Regions from separate parts of the Micromonospora sp. LOL_025 genome, predicted to be linked through region 3. Evidence: riboswitches for the same ligand, from Rfam matches in the RefSeq annotation. Region 3 holds a riboswitch; each other region holds the start of a gene.
The links. A riboswitch is a leader RNA that binds a small molecule or an ion and turns the genes downstream of it on or off. The one in region 3 is predicted to bind cobalamin.

Region 1: linked by a shared signal. The riboswitch ahead of ACFHW0_RS20585 (peptidase) and the one ahead of ACFHW0_RS09115 (hypothetical protein) in region 3 are both predicted to bind cobalamin.
Region 2: linked by a shared signal. The riboswitch ahead of bluB (5,6-dimethylbenzimidazole synthase) and the one ahead of ACFHW0_RS09115 (hypothetical protein) in region 3 are both predicted to bind cobalamin.

What each region holds. Positions count from the first base shown of each region.
Region 1 is NZ_JBHMIR010000017.1:54,186-59,222, forward strand. It holds gene ACFHW0_RS20580 (hypothetical protein) at 21-506, opposite strand; gene ACFHW0_RS20585 (peptidase) at 542-1,594, opposite strand; cobalamin riboswitch at 1,694-1,841, opposite strand; gene ACFHW0_RS20590 (M23 family metallopeptidase) at 2,255-3,061, shown strand; gene ACFHW0_RS20595 (SanA/YdcF family protein) at 3,346-4,065, shown strand; gene ACFHW0_RS20600 (hypothetical protein) at 4,205-4,951, shown strand; partial or broken gene ACFHW0_RS20605 (transposase family protein) at 5,000-5,037, opposite strand, start outside.
Region 2 is NZ_JBHMIR010000035.1:24,717-29,753, forward strand. It holds gene ACFHW0_RS27850 (discoidin domain-containing protein) at 1-1,499, shown strand, start outside; gene ACFHW0_RS27855 (crotonase/enoyl-CoA hydratase family protein) at 1,618-2,382, opposite strand; gene ACFHW0_RS27860 (EamA family transporter) at 2,423-3,340, opposite strand; cobalamin riboswitch at 3,450-3,648, shown strand; gene bluB (5,6-dimethylbenzimidazole synthase) at 3,687-4,316, shown strand; gene ACFHW0_RS27870 (Rieske 2Fe-2S domain-containing protein) at 4,429-5,037, shown strand, end outside.
Region 3 is NZ_JBHMIR010000005.1:90,101-95,137, forward strand. It holds gene ACFHW0_RS09095 (hypothetical protein) at 1-9, opposite strand, end outside; gene ACFHW0_RS09100 (serine hydrolase domain-containing protein) at 1-1,028, opposite strand, end outside; gene ACFHW0_RS09105 (sensor histidine kinase) at 1,137-2,288, shown strand; gene ACFHW0_RS09110 (response regulator) at 2,281-2,937, shown strand; cobalamin riboswitch at 3,272-3,401, shown strand; gene ACFHW0_RS09115 (hypothetical protein) at 3,448-3,678, shown strand; gene cobN (cobaltochelatase subunit CobN) at 3,816-5,037, shown strand, end outside.

The DNA of each region.
Region 1 (5,037 bases), on a different contig from region 3:
CACGCCGTGTGCGGCTACGGTCAGGGCGCGGCGATGCTCGGCGGGGCGCCCGCGCCGAACGACCAGCCCTCGACGGTGCCCGGGGCCGGGTTGTAGCTGCTCGCGCCGGACGTGCTGTAGGACCAGGCGCCGCCGCTGGAGGCGTGCCAGTACGACCAGTACGCCGTGGCGGGCGGGGTGTTGACACACGGATCGGTCGCGACGGTCGGCTTGCCGTTGATCCGGCAGACGAATGCCAGTCCCCAGCGCTGGGTGCCGGTCACCGTGAAGCCGGCGCCCTGGAGGGCGGCCACCCCGGTGGCCGGGTCGCCCGGGGCGCAGGCGACCTGGACGCCGCCGCCGAGCGCGGCGAAGTCCACCACGACGGTGACGCCGGAGGTGCCGGTGCAGGCGGCGGCGTGCGCGGCCCGTGGGGCGGGTTCGACGGCGGTGAGGGCGACGGTGGCGACGGCGGCGGCCAGCAGGCCGGCGAGCCGGGCGCGCACGGTGGATCGGTGACGGAACACGGTTCCTCCTGGAATCGGGTGAGCGACGGGACGGGTCACGGGCAGGCGGGGGCCGGCGTGCCCGGGGTGGCGCCGGCCGCGGACAGCCGGGCGTAGCCGGTGCCGGTCAGGCCGAGGACAGCCTGGCCGGTGGCCCGGGCAGCGGTGCCCGGGTCGAAGGTGCCGCCGTCGAAGTCGACCGCGCCCCGGTCGGCCGGTGCCCCGGCGCAGCCGACCTGGAGGCCGGCGAGGAACGCCCGCGCCCGTGCCCAGGCCAGCGGTCGGTGACCGTCGCGCAGCGCCTGGGCGGCGAGGCCGGTGCTGTTGGCGTTCGGGGTGCCGGCGGCGTTGGCGAAACCGCCGTCGGCGCGCTGCACGGACAGCAGCCAGTGCAGCCCGGCGGTGGCGTCGGTCGGGCGGCCGGCGACCCGCAGCGCCTGCACCGCGAGCGCGGTGGCGTCCACGTCGGAGGTGCAGACCGGTTGCGCGGGCAGCGCCGGGTAGCCGCCGTCCGGGCAGCGGGTGCCGGCCAGCCAGGCGGCGGCCGCCGGGGGCGTGCCCTGCGAGGTGCTGTCCAGGGCGAGGAGGGCGAAGGACTGGCTGAACGTGTTGCTGTAGTCCCCGTACGCCGACCGGTCGGTGAACCGGCCGCTGGGGGCCTGGAGCGAGCGCAGCCGGGCGATCAGATCCACGCCGCCGACGTCGGTCGGGTCGCCGCCGCGCACCTGGACGGCGAGGGCGAGCTTGGCGGTCGCGCCCGCGTACGCCTCGGTCGTGCCGTCGCCGACGTAGGTGTCGCGGATGTCCGGCCGGGTGACCCAGGCCAGCGCCCGGGCCTCCGGGTCGTCGGCGACGCCGGCGGCGGCGAAGGCGAACACCGCGTCGAGGGTCAGCCCCTGGTCGGGGTAGGCGACGCCGTCGAAGACCACCTCGAGGCGTTCGCCGTCGACGAGTTGCCGGGCCAGCCAGCCGGCCGCGGCCTCCGACCGACCGACCCCGGCGGGCGAGGTGGGGGAGACGTGGGCCGATGCCGGCGTCGCGAGGGTGAGTGCGGTGAGCACACCGCAGAGCAGGGCGAGCAGGCGGTGCCGGCTCAGGCGGACGGCCATCGGAAGCGCCTTTCCGGCCCGGCGGTCGTCAGAAGCCCGGACGACCATCGCAGCGCGGGGGGTCGAGCGGGACTCCGACCCGTGGGCCACGACGGGTGGGGGAGCGGACTCGCGTACGTCGGGTATTCGGGCTTGCCGTCAGAGGTGCACCTCGACGGCCTACCGTTGCGGGCCAGCGCCGGACTTCGACCGGACTTCCCCCATACACACGCGCTGATGGAGTTGTGGCGTCAGTCTGGCCGCGTACGCGCTGCCGTGTCAATGCGTCGTCCACTGCGGACGCTCGGTGGCCGTTGCCGGGGCGGTCGCCGACCGCGGGCGCGTCCGGCCCGGGTTCAGGTGATCCCTTCGGTGACCACGGTCGGTCGCCAGCGGTCGCGTCGCCCCTTATCCGTTCCATGGGCACCGTCGAGGGCGGCCGGCGCCGCCGAGGCGGCCGGCGCGGCTTCGGGCCTGACCACCGGGCGGAAGCCGAGTCTTGACACCAACGGAGTTCGATCCCCTAATATCCAAGATCCCAGATGCACGCGGGCTCGCTGGTTCGCTGCCGAAGGGGTTGGTCGGCCCGTCCCGAACCAGCGGCCCGGAACTGAGCAGAAGTCACAGTCGGTGGTCTCCCCGGTGCGGATCGTTCGTCGTTCATTGTGAGCAAGGGGCCGAATGCAGACGTTCGACGAAACATCGCCGGTGGATGGGGCGGCGCCGCGTGGCATCGACCGTCGCCATCTGCTTGGCCTGGTCACCGCCACGCTGGCGGCCGGCATCATTCCGGAAGCGTGGCTCGCGGAGGCCGCGTACGGCGCGACGCCGAGATGGAACCGGCCATTCGACAAATGGGTCCCGGTCACGTCCTCGTACGGCATGCGGACAGATCCGATCACCGGTCAGTCCAGGATGCACAACGGCACGGACTACAGCTACTCCGGGATCCTCGGCTATCCGATCCGTTCGATCGCGGCGGGCACGGTGACCAGCGTCTCGTACAGCGCGAGCGGCCTCGGCCACCACGCCACCATCACGCACGCCGATGGTTGGCGGAGTGTCTACGGGCACATGCGGGAGGCTCCCAGAGTCGGGACGGGCACGCAGGTCGCCGCCGGCCAGCACATCGGCAACGTGGGATCCACCGGCCGCTCCACCGGCGCGCACCTGCACCTTGAGATCTTCCAGCCGAACGGTCAGCGAGTTAACCCCGAGTCGGTTCTCACGGGTGCCCCGTACGCCGGGGCGCCCGGATCTCCCCCCGAGATTGTCACGAAGGATGGACTGATGTACCTCATCTGGAGCACCGGCGGCACCGGTTACCTGGTCACCCCCAACCGCGTCATCGGGCTGCGGTCGATCGCGCACTACAACTTGTTCAAGCGGATCATCAACTCGAACCAGGCCGCCGCCCAGCCCGAGGTCTTCAACGCGCTGGAGATCGACCAGATCAACGCGTACCTGAACGGGACGGTGCCTGCCTGACGGCACCACCGTGCTGCTGACCACGCAGCCATCCCGGGGGTGACCGCGGAGAGGACCGGCCGGCTCGCTGCAACTGAAGCGGGCCGGCTTCCGGCACCTTCATAGTTGACCGCTCGGCCGGGCGGCGGCACCACCTGTGACGCCCGGAACGGCGCCACAGGGCGTCCGGTCCGCCTCGGCGATCGTCACCGCCGCCGGGGACCGGTCAGTCGCTCCGCGCCGCCGGCGACCGCGCACGGCCGGGGGCGGGACCGGTCGTCGGGCGGCCCTGGGATACTCGCCCGATGCGGCCCCGACTCCCCAAGCTGATCCGAAGGCCGCGCCCGGCCGCTCGCCGGCGTACGCGCTGGCTGCGTCGCGCCGTCGTCGCGGCCGTCGTCGGCGCGGTGCTCCTGACCGGCGGCACCCTGGCCAGCGTGCACTGGATCCACGGCGGGGCGGACGGGCACATCTTCGCCGAGCAGGACGTCCCGGAGGCGCCGGTCGCCCTGGTGCTGGGCACCAAGGTCCACCCCGACGGGACCCCGTCGCCGTTCCTCACCGGTCGCCTGGAGATCGCCCGGCGGCTGCTCGCCACGGGCAAGGTGCGCGCCATCCTGCTCTCGGGCGACAACATGAACCCCGACTACGACGAGCCGGGCGCGATGCGGCGCTGGCTGGTCGACAACGGCGTGCCGGCGACCAGGGTCGTGCTGGACCCGGCCGGCTTCGACACGTACGACTCGTGCGCCCGCGCGAAGCGGGTCTTCGGGGTGGAGCGGGCGACGGTGGTGACCCAGTCCTTCCACCTGCCCCGCGCCGTGACGGTGTGCCGGCGGCTCGGCGTCGACGCCAACGGGGTCGGCGACGAGACCGCCCGCCGGTACGACAGGACGTGGCGGATCAGCTCCACCCGTGAGTACGGCGCCTGCGTGAAGGCCACCCTGGACCTCCTCTCCGGCCGCGATCCGGCGCACCTCGGCCGCCGCGAGACCGGGGTGCAGGACGCGCTACGCGACGGGTGAGACCCGCGGCCGGGGGCGCACGCGCCGCCACGGCACGGGTCCGGCGCCGGCTGCATCGACTGGAATGCCACGGCCACGGCGGCGCACCACACAGGACGGAGGGGCGGGCGCCCGGGCGAGGCTGTGTGACACTCTGCGGGTGACGTCGCCTCCGCCGCCGAGCGAGCCCGGCCAGCCGACCTCCACGCCACCAGCGCCCGGGGCCCCACCACCGCTGTCGCCGCCACTGCCACCACCGCCACCGCTGTCGCCGCCGCCGAAGCACAACACGCCTCTGATCATCGGTGTGGTCGCCGCGGTGCTGGCGCTCTGCCTGATCGGCCTCTGCGGGGCCGTACTGGGCGGAGTGGCCCTGATCAGGGCCAACGGCGAGCAGAAGGGCCAGCCCGCGGCGAGACCCCTGCCCGAGCCGATCAGGACGACGAGGGAGCTTCCGCGCGAGCCGACGTACTCGCCGCCGCCCATCCGCCCCACGACGCAGGCGGCTCCGCCCCCGCCGCCGGCGAGGATCGGACAGTGCATCGTCGTCAGCGTGGCGGGCAGGTTCCAGGGCATCGGCAACTGCAACGGCAGCAGCGGCACCTACCGGGTCGTCTCGGTGGACCATTCCCAGGGGCGGTGCGCCGATCCCGGTTCGGCGTACCTGACCGAACGTGGCTATCGGCTCTGCCTGGAGCGCCACCTGGTGCGTCTGCACTGCTACAGGTTCCCGACGGGCAACGGCTGGATCGTCGGGGCGCCGAAGTGCAAGGCGAAGGGCACCGTCCACATCATCGACATCGTGCCCGGCGCCACCAACGGAAACAGCTGTACGCGGGACCAGAGATGGAACCGCTGGTACCGGTTCACGAATCCCACCGTGGTCTATTGCGTGATGAAGTACTAAAGGATGTCTCGTAGTGCGGTGCAGGTGTTGCTGCTGAAGGGTTGCCGGTCAGTCGGCCAGGGCGATGTTGTGCAGGTGGGCGATGC
Region 2 (5,037 bases), on a different contig from region 3:
ACACCCTGGTCACCCGCTTCTCCATCCCGGACGCCCCGGGCGGCGGCGGCATCAACTCGACGCTGAACGTCTATGTCAACGGCAGCTTCCACAAGGCCATCGACCTGACGTCCCGGTACGCCTGGCTCTACGGCAACGAGGCCAGCCCGGGCAACTCGCCGAGCGCGGGCGGACCGCGGCACATCTACGACGAAGCCAACGTCATGCTCAACTCCACGGTGCCGGCCGGCAGCCGGATCCGGCTCCAGAAGGATCCGGCCAACACCACCACGTACGCCATCGACTTCATCAACACCGAGCAGGTGGCGCCGATCGCGAACCCGGACCCGGCGCGCTACACCACGCCGACCGGCTTCACGCACTCCGACGTGCAGAACGCCCTGGACCGGGTGCGGATGGACACCACCGGCAACCTGGTCGGGGTGTACCTGCCGGCGGGCAACTACTCCACCGCGTCGAAGTTCCAGGTGTACGGCAAGGCGGTCAAGGTGACCGGCGCCGGGCCCTGGTACACCCGGTTCAACGCGCCGTCCGGCCAGGACAACACCGACATCGGATTCCGGGCCGAGAACTCGGCGGCCGGGTCGTCCTTCGCGAACTTCGCCTACTTCGGCAACTACACGTCGCGGATCGACGGGCCGGGCAAGGTTTTCGACTTCTCCAACGTGTCGAACATCGTGATCGACAACATCTGGAACGAGCACATGGTGTGCCTCTACTGGGGCGCGAACACCGACTACATGACGATCAAGAACTCCCGGATCCGGAACATGTTCGCCGACGGCATCAACATGACCAACGGCAGCACCAACAACCTGGTCAGCAACAACGACGCCCGGGCCACCGGCGACGACAGCTTCGCGCTGTTCTCGGCGATCGACGCGGGCGGCGCGGACATGAAGGACAACATCTACGAGAACCTGACCTCGACCCTTACCTGGCGTGCCGCCGGCTTGGCCGTCTACGGCGGGTACGGCAACACGTTCCGCAACATCCACATCGCGGACACGCTGGTCTACTCCGGCATCACCATCAGCTCGCTCGACTTCGGCTACCCGATGAACGGCTTCGGCGCCAGCCCGCCCACGCGGTTCGAGAACATCTCGATCGTGCGGGCCGGCGGGCACTTCTGGGGCGCGCAGACCTTCCCCGCGATCTGGGTCTTCTCCGCCTCGAAGGTGTTCCAGGGCATCCGGGTCAGCGACGTCGACATCGTCGACCCGACCTACAGCGGCATCATGTTCCAGACCAACTACGTCGGTGGGCAGCCGCAGTTCCCGATCACCGACACGGTCTTCACCAACGTCTCCATCAGCGGCGCCCGCAAGAGCGGCGACGCCTACGACGCGAAGTCCGGCTTCGGCATCTGGGCCAACCAGATGCCGGAGGCGGGGCAGGGCCCGGCCGTCGGGTCGGTCACCTTCAACAACCTTCGCCTGAGCAACAACGCGGTGGACATCCAGAACACCACCTCGACGTTCACCATCAACCGCAACTGACCCACCCCGGTCGCCCGAGCGGCGGCCGATCTCCCGGGCGGTGCGGCCACCGGACATCCGGTGACCGGCACCGCCCGGCCCGTCGGTCGGTGCGTCGCGCTGGTCGGGCCTCCGCCGGTCAGTGGGCCGGGGCGCCGTGCCGGCCGGCGCCGGCGGCGAACCGGGCCGCGCCCGCCGCCGCGTCGGCGGCCAGCGACTCCATCCCGTACGCCAGCTCCACCTCCAGCGCCGTCGGTTCCGGCAGGCCGGCGCCGGCGAGCAGCGCCGCCCGGTCGTTGCGCAGGCAGGTCTGCGGGTGCCGGGCGATCTCGGCGGCCAGCCGCTCGGCCGCCGCCCGGGACTCTCCCGGCGCGACCAGCCGGTTCACCAGCCCCATGGCGTACGCCTCCTCGGCCGGCACCGGCCGGCCGGTCAGGATCAGGTCCATCGCCCGGCTCTCGCCGATCAGTCGGGGCAGCCGGACCGTGCCCCCGTCGATCAGCGGCACCCCCCAGCGGCGGCAGAACACCCCGAGCACCGCGTCGGACTCGGCGACCCGCAGGTCGCACCAGAGCGCCAGTTCCAACCCGCCGGCCACCGCGTGACCGGAGATCGCGGCGATCACGGGCTTGCTGAGCGTCATCCGGGTCGGGCCCATCGGGCCGTCCCCCTGCGCCTCGACGCGGTTGCCGCTCGGGGTGCCGATGGCCTTCAGGTCGGCCCCGGCGCAGAACGTGCCGCCGGCTCCCCAGAGCACGGCCACGGAGGCGTCGGGGTCGGCCTCGAAGGCGCGGAACGCGTCGGCCAGCGCCCTGGCGGTCGGCCCGTCGACCGCGTTGCGGGCCGCCGGGCGGTCCAGGATCACCGTGGTCACCGCCGCGGCGCGTTCGACGCGTACCCCCATTGCGACAGCATGCCCCCGGCGGTGCCGGCGGCGCCAGGCGTCAGTGCGGGGCGGACCGGTCCGGGCGGACCAGGGTGGCGCCCAGCGCGGCGCCGACCACGCAGGCCACCCCGGCCACCTGCGGCCAGGCCAGCAGCTCGCCGAGCAGGACCAGCCCGACCAGCGCCCCGATCGCCGGCTCCAGGCTGAGCAGCACCGCGAAGACCCGGGCCGGCATCCGGCGCAGCGCCGCCATCTCCGCCGAGTACGGCAGCACCGACGACAGCAGCGCCACCGCCGCGCCCAGCGCGAGGGTCCACGGGTCGAGCAGCGCCGTACCGCTGCCGGCGACCCCGAAGGGCAGCACGGCCAGCGCGGCGACCGCCATCCCCAGCGCGAGGCCCCGGCTGCCCGGCACGCGGGCGCTGACCGCCTTGCCGAGCAGCACGTAGCCGGCCCAGCCGACCGCGACGGCCACGCAGCACAGCAGCCCCAGCCGGTCCACCCCCGTCCCGCCGAGCCCGCTGATCAGCAGCACGCCGCCGCCGGCCAGCGCCGCCCACGCCACGTCGGCGAGCCGGCGGCTGCCGGCGAGCGACACCAGCAGCGGCCCGGCGAAGCCGATGGTGACCGCGACGCCCAGCGGCACCCGGTGCAGGGCCGCGTAGAAGGCGAGGTTCATCACCGCCAGGGCCAGCCCGAACGCCCCGACCAGACCGGCGGTACGCCAGCCCAGGCGCAGCCCCGGCCGGACCAGGACCAGCAGGATGAGCGCGGCGAAGCCGAGGCGCAACGTGGTCGTACCGCCGGCGCTGGTGCTGCCGAAGAGCTGCTTGGCGACGGCCGCCCCGACCTGGGTGGAGAGCATGCCGAGCAGCATCAGCAGCGGGGGCGGCACGGCCCGGGGCTGTCCCAGCGCGAGGGTCAGTCGGGTCGCCGGTCGACCGGCCGGCAACGGGCGGGAGGAGAGTGCGTACACCCGGACCACAGTGGTACCGGAGCGGGCGGCCCGCGACCGGATTTCCACTGCCGCGGGCGCACCGCGCTGCCCGCCGGACCGGGGCGGGCCGGGCGGCGCTAGCATCCCCGACGGCACGATCATGTGAGGTGCCCCGCGCGAGCGGGGAGAATCGGGAAGCCGGTGCGAATCCGGCACGGGCCCGCCGCGGTGACCGGGGAGCCACCGTCCACGCGTACGCGCAGCCACTGGCCCGCCCGGGCCGGGAAGGCGGACGGCCAGGCGTCGATCCGGGAGTCCGAAGACCGGCCTCGCGTCCGGTGCCCGCGTCCGGCGTGGCGTGGGCCGAGCGCAGCGGGAGCCTGCCTTGGATCTGTACGACGTCATCCACCGCCGCCGGGACGTACGCGCCCAGTTCACGGGGGCGCCGGTGCCCGAGGAGACGCTGGACCGGGTGCTGGCGGCGGCGCACGCGGCGCCGAGCGTCGGCTACTCGCAGCCCTGGGACTTCGTCCTGGTGCGCGACTCGGAGCTGCGCCGCCGGTTCCACGAGCACGTCCGCGCCGAGCGGGACACCTTCGCCGCGACGCTCGACGGGGAGGCGGCCGAGCGGTTCGCCCGCATCAAGATCGACGGCGTCCTGGAGTCGACGCTGTCGGTGGTGGTCACCCACGACCAGGTTCGGGGCGGCCCCGCCGTGCTCGGCCGGCACGCCATCGCCGACACCGGGCTCTACTCGACCTGCCTCGCCATCCAGAATCTCTGGCTCGCCGCGACCGCCGAGGGGCTCGGGGTGGGCTGGGTGTCGTTCTACCGGGAGCCCTGGCTCGCCGGGCTGCTCGGCATCCCCGACGGGGTCCGGCCGGTGGCGTGGCTCTGCCTCGGGCCGGTCACCCACTTCGAGCCCGTACCCGACCTGGCCCGGCACGGCTGGCGGCAGAGGCGCCCGCTGGCCGACGCGATCCACCACGACCGCTGGGCGGCACGTGAGCGCTGACCTCGGTGGTGGGGGCGTCCCGTTACGGGTCGGTGGGGGCCCGATCACGTACCGCTGCGGATCCGTCACCGCCGACCGGTTTGCGCCGGCTCCTGCCGGGAAGTCGGTACGGGTGCGAGCACTCTTGACGAAGATCGAACAGGCATCCGGCCTGGACCGGGTCGGCGACCGGTTGCAGCGCGCCGTCCAGGCCACCCTCCGACCGCAGCGGGTCCGCGACCTGCTGCACGGCGTCTGGCTGGGCCATCCGCTGCACCCGGCGATGGTGCAGGTGCCGGTCGGCGCGTGGATCAGCACGGCGGTGCTGGACCTCATGCCGGGACAGCGCCGGGCCGCCACCACCCTGTGCACGGTGGGCACCGTCAGCGCCCTCCCGGCCGCGGTCGCCGGCCTCAACGACTGGGCGGCACTGGCCCGTGACCAGCGCCGGGTCGGCCTGGTGCACGCCGCGTCCAACAGCGTCGGCCTGGCGTTCTACGCCGGCTCGGTGGCCGCCCGGATGACCGGCCGGCACAACCTCGGCCGTACGCTCGGCTTCCTCGGGCTCGGCGCCGCCAGCATGGGGGCGTACCTCGGCGGGCACCTGGCGTACAAGCAGGGCGCGCAGGTCAACCAGAGCATCTCCGAGCTGCACCGGATGAGCGACGGCTGGCACTCCATCGCGGACATGTCCGCCCTGCCGGAGCGCAAGCTGATCACCCGGGAGGTCGACGACGTCTCG
Region 3 (5,037 bases):
GTTCGCCATGACCGCCACACCGTGGCCGGACGCGGGCAGCAGCGCCTGGTACGCCGTCGAGGTGAACAGGTCGCCGCCGTGTCCGATCGTCGGCGCCCCCGAGGCGGTCCTTCGACGGACCAGCCGAGGGCGTAGGAGCCCGAGACGGCCGACGGGCGGTGCAGCGTGGCGAGGCCCGAGGGGGAGACGACCGACGTGCCGTCCGGGCCACGGCCCCGGTTGCCCTGCGCGACCAGCCACGCCGCCATGTCGCGTGCGGAGCTGAGCACCCCGCCGGAACCGTTGCCGAAGGCCGGCGGCTCCGGCAGGGCGACGGCCGCGCCGAGGATCATCAGGTGCCCGCGCGCGCTCGCCGGCAGCTCGGCGGCTACGTCGATGGTGCGGCTGTCGGCCATGCCGAGCGGACCGAAGACGTACGTGCGCAGGTAGTCGTCGAACGTGCGGCCGCTGACGACCTCCACCAGGCGCGCGGCCACCTGGAAGTTAGGGTTGTGGTACTCCCACCGCGTGCCGGGGGCGGCGGCCAGCCGGGCGGTGCGCATCCCCGCCACGGCCTCCCGCAACGAGTCCGGCTGCCGCCGGCTGAACGCGGGAAACGTCCTGTCCGACATGCCGGAGGTCTGGTCCAGCAGCTGCCGTACGGTGATCGTGGCCGCGCGGTGATCGGCCATCGTGAACTCGGGCAGGTGCCGCCGGACCGGGCCGTCGAGTTCCACCCGGCCGGCCTCCACCAGCTGCATCACCGCCAGGGCGGTGAACGACTTGCTCACCGACGCCACGGCCATGGGGCTGTACGCGGTGACCGGGGCGCCGGCCGGGGTGTGGCCGTAGCCGGCGGCGTGCAGCACGTCGGTTCCCCGGGTCACGGCCACCGCGACGCCGGGCAGCCCGGTGGCGTCGCGGTACTCCCGGACGAGGGCGTCGACGGCAGGGGCGTCGACAGGGGCCGGAGATCCGGCGGTGGACGCCGCAGCCGGCGACGCGGCGAGCGCCACGGCGGCGACCGCGGCGAGGAGTCGGACGGTCATGCGGGCAGTCTGGGCCGGCCGACCGGCCGCGCACGTCGGAGCGCGGTCCGGACCGGGATCGGACCCTGGTCCGACGCCCGGCGCTCGTCCGGCGGATACGGTGGCCCGGTGGTCACCACGGGGCGGCTCGGGCCGCGGCGGCTGATGGCGTCCGACGCGCTGGTGGCGGTGGCCCTCGTAGCCCTCGCGGTGTTCCGGACGCCCGCCGCCCCGGTGCTCGCCGGAGGGCTGGCCGTGCTGTTCGGGCTTCCCCTCGCCCTCCGCCGGCGCTGGCCGCTGCCGGTGCTCGCCGTCGTGGTGCTGGCCGGGGCCGTGGCGGTCGCGGTCGGGGTCGCCGGCGACGCCGTGGTGTTCGCGGTGGCGCTCGCGCTCTACCCGCCCGCCCTGTGCGCTCCCACCCGGCGGGCCGGCGCGGCGCTCGTCGGGGCGCTCGCGGGCGTCACGGCAGGGGGCGTGGCGGCCACGGCGGTCCCCGGGCTGCCGGTGGTCCCGATCCGGCCGGGGGAGGAGTCGTTCGCGGCCACGCCGGTGCCGGTCCTGCTCTACGCCGCGACCGTGCTCGCCGGCGCGTGGGCGCTCGGCCGGGCGGTACGCGCCCGCCGGCAGCACGCCGCCCAGCTCGCCGAGCTGCGTGCCGACCGGGCGGTGGCCGAGGAACGGCTGCGCATCGCCCGGGACATCCACGACGTGGTCGGGCACAACCTGAGTGTGATCGCGATGCGGGCGGCGGTCGCCAACCACCTCGCCGACAGCCATCCCGGCCAGGGCCGGGCCGCCCTGGCCGCGATCGAGCGGGTCAGCCGGGCGGCCCTCGACGACGTCCGGGGCGTGCTCGGCGCGCTGCGCGATCCGGTCGACACCGCGCCGAGCTTCGCCGAACTCGACCGGCTGGTGGCGGACGTCCGCGTCGCCGGCGTCGCCGTCGACCTGGAGGTGGCGCCCGACCTGCCACGGGTGCCGGCGGCCGTGCAGGCCTCGGCGTACCGGATCGTGCAGGAGGCGCTCACCAACGTGCTGCGCCACGCCCGCCCGACCCGCTGCCGGATCACCGTCGCGATCGGGCCCGGGGCGCTGACCGTCGCCGTCGTCGACGACCGGACGGCGGGGCGTGCCGTGGGGCCGCCCGGCCACGGACTGCGGGGGATGCGCGAACGGGCGGCGATGCACGGCGGCAGCCTGGAGGCCGGCCCCGCGCCCGGCGGCGGGTTCGCCGTCCGTGCCCGGCTGCCGTTCACCGTGGAGGTGTCCGACGATGGGTGAGCCGGTACGCGTGCTCCTGGCCGACGACGAGGCGCTGCTGCGCGGGGCCCTCCGCCTGCTGCTCGACGCCACCCCCGGGATGACCGTGGTGGCGGAGGCCGGCACCGGGCGCGCCGCCGTGGAACTCGCCCGGGCGCACGCGCCCGACGTGGTCCTGATGGACATCCGGATGCCCGAACTGGACGGCATCGCCGCCACCGGGCAGGTCACCGCGCTCCGGGACGCGCCGCGGGTGCTCATCCTCACCACGTTCGACCTCGACGAGTACGTGTACCGGGCGTTGCGCGCCGGGGCGAGCGGCTTCCTGCTCAAGGACACGCCACCCGTACGGCTGCTCGACGCGATCCGGGTGGTCGCCGCCGGCGAGGCGCTGTTGGCCCCGAGCGTCACCCGGCGGCTCATCGCCGAGTTCACCCGCCTGCCGGCCGCCCGGCGGGTGTCCGGACGGCTCGACGGGGTGACCCGGCGGGAACGGGAGGTGTTGACGTTGATCACCCGTGGGATGTCCAACGCCGAGATCGAGCGGCACCTGCACCTCAGCCGGGGCACCGTGAAGACGCACATCGGCCGGTTGCTGACGAAGCTGGCCGCCCGCGACCGGGCGCAACTGGTGATCGCGGGCTACGAATCGGGGCTCGCCGACCGGTGAGCCGACGTCGACCGTGGTCGAGGTCCCCGTCACCACGCCGGGCGGGCGAGGACGGCTCCCGCCCGCCGCAGCCTGCCTGCTGGGCAAGCGGAACCGCACCCGGGCGCCGGGATGCGCGCGGGTCCCGGGACGTTCGGCCCGAACGCGTTCCGGGGCCATCGTTCCCGCATCCGTCGGCCCGGACGTCACATCGGCAGACGACAATGCGAAAGGCGCTCCCGAATGAGCAGACCGATCGCTGATTGTCGATCAATTCGAGGTGCCGTGGGCCGGGATGGGGTGGCGTTGACCGGCGGCCCCGGGGTGTGGCAGCATTCGCGGCCTGACGGCAGTGAAGGAAGCCGGTGCGATTCCGGCGCGGTCCCGCCACTGTCACCGGGGAGTGATCCCCCCTCGTGAGTCACGGCCGTGCGTGCGCGGTTGGAAGGCCGGGGGAGAGCGTCGATCCGGGAGCCAGGATACTTCGGCCGTCGGAGTGACCCCAGGGCGTGGACACCCGAGGAGGACCCGATGACGCACCGCGTCTCCCCCATCGACGATCATCGTCGCATCGTGCCCGGCCGTGCCGGCGGCAGTTCTCCCGCGGGCGACTGCGCTTCCGTGCCGCTGCCCAGCCGCCGGGCCGCCGCGCACCCGCCGGCCCGCACCGCGCCCGCCACCGGTCGCCCGGCGCCCGGTGGCGCCCGCGCCGTGACCGGCCGGGTCGCCGCGCCCGGGCGTGCCCTCGCCGCGTACCGCTGACGTCCGCACCGCGCCGCCCGACCCCGCCGGCCCGCCGGTGAGCCGGCCGCCGGCTCGTCGTACCCGCTGAACCGCGCCCATCCCCGCATCGCCCGGTCGTCCCGCGTCGACCCGGGTGTCACTCTCCGGAGCTGTCCGTGCGCATCCTGCTGCTCTCCACCGCCGACACCGACCTGCTCGCCGCCCGCGCCAGCGACGCCGACTACCGGCTCGCCAACCCCGCCCGGGTCGCCGCCGACGCCGTGCCCGCGCTGCTCGACGGCGTCGACCTCGCCGTCGTACGCCTGCTCGGCGGCCGGCAGGCGTGGCCGGACGGGCTGGCCGCGGTGCTGGCCTCCGGCGTGCCGACGGTCGTGCTCGGCGGCGAGAACGTGCCGGACGCGGAGCTGATGGCGGCCTCCACCGTGGCCTCCGGGGTGGCCACCCAGGCGCTGGCCTACCTGGTCGAGGGCGGGCCGGAGAACCTCGCCCAGCTCGCCCGGTTCCTCTCCGACACGGTGCTGCTCACCGGCGAGGGCTTCGCCCCGCCCGCGCCCACCCCGACGTACGGCATCCACGGCGAGCGGCCCGCGCGGCCGGACCGGCCGACGGTCGGGATCGTCTTCTACCGGGCGCACGCCCTCGCCGGGAACACCGGGTTCGTCGACGTCCTCGCCGACGCGGTCGACGCGGCCGGCGGCGACCCGCTGCCCATCTACTGCGGCTCGCTGCGCGGACTCACCGCCGGCGCGGGGCCGCTCGGGCTCTTCGCCCGCTGCGACGCCCTGCTGGTCACCGTGCTCGCCGCCGGCGGCACGGTCGCCGCCGACGCCTCCGGCGGAGGCAACGAGGACGCCTGGGACGTGGGCGCGCTCGCCGCCCTGGACGTGCCGGTGATCCAGGCGCTCTGCCTGACCAGCACGCGCGAGCAGTGGGCCGCCAGCGACGCCGGGCTGTCCCCGCTGGACGCCGCGATGCAGGTGGCGATCCCCGAGTTCGACGGCCGGATCGTCACCGTGCCGTTCTCGTTCAAGAAGATCGACGCCGACGGGCTCTCCACCTACGCCGCCGACCCGGAGCGGGCCGCCCGGGTGGCCGGCATCGCCGTGCGGCACGCCCGCCTGCGGCACGTACTCCAGGCCGACAAGCGGCTCGCGGTCGTGCTCAGCTCGTACCCGACGAAGCACTCCCGGGTCGGCAACGCCGTCGGCCTGGACACCCCCGCCTCGGCGGTGCGGCTGCTCGCCGCCCTGGCCGACGCCGGCTACCACCTCGGCGACGCCCCGGTGCCCGACGACGGCGACGCGCTCATCCACGCCCTCATCGCCGCCGGCGGTCACGACGTCGAGTGGCTCACCCCGGAACAGCTCGGCGCCGCCG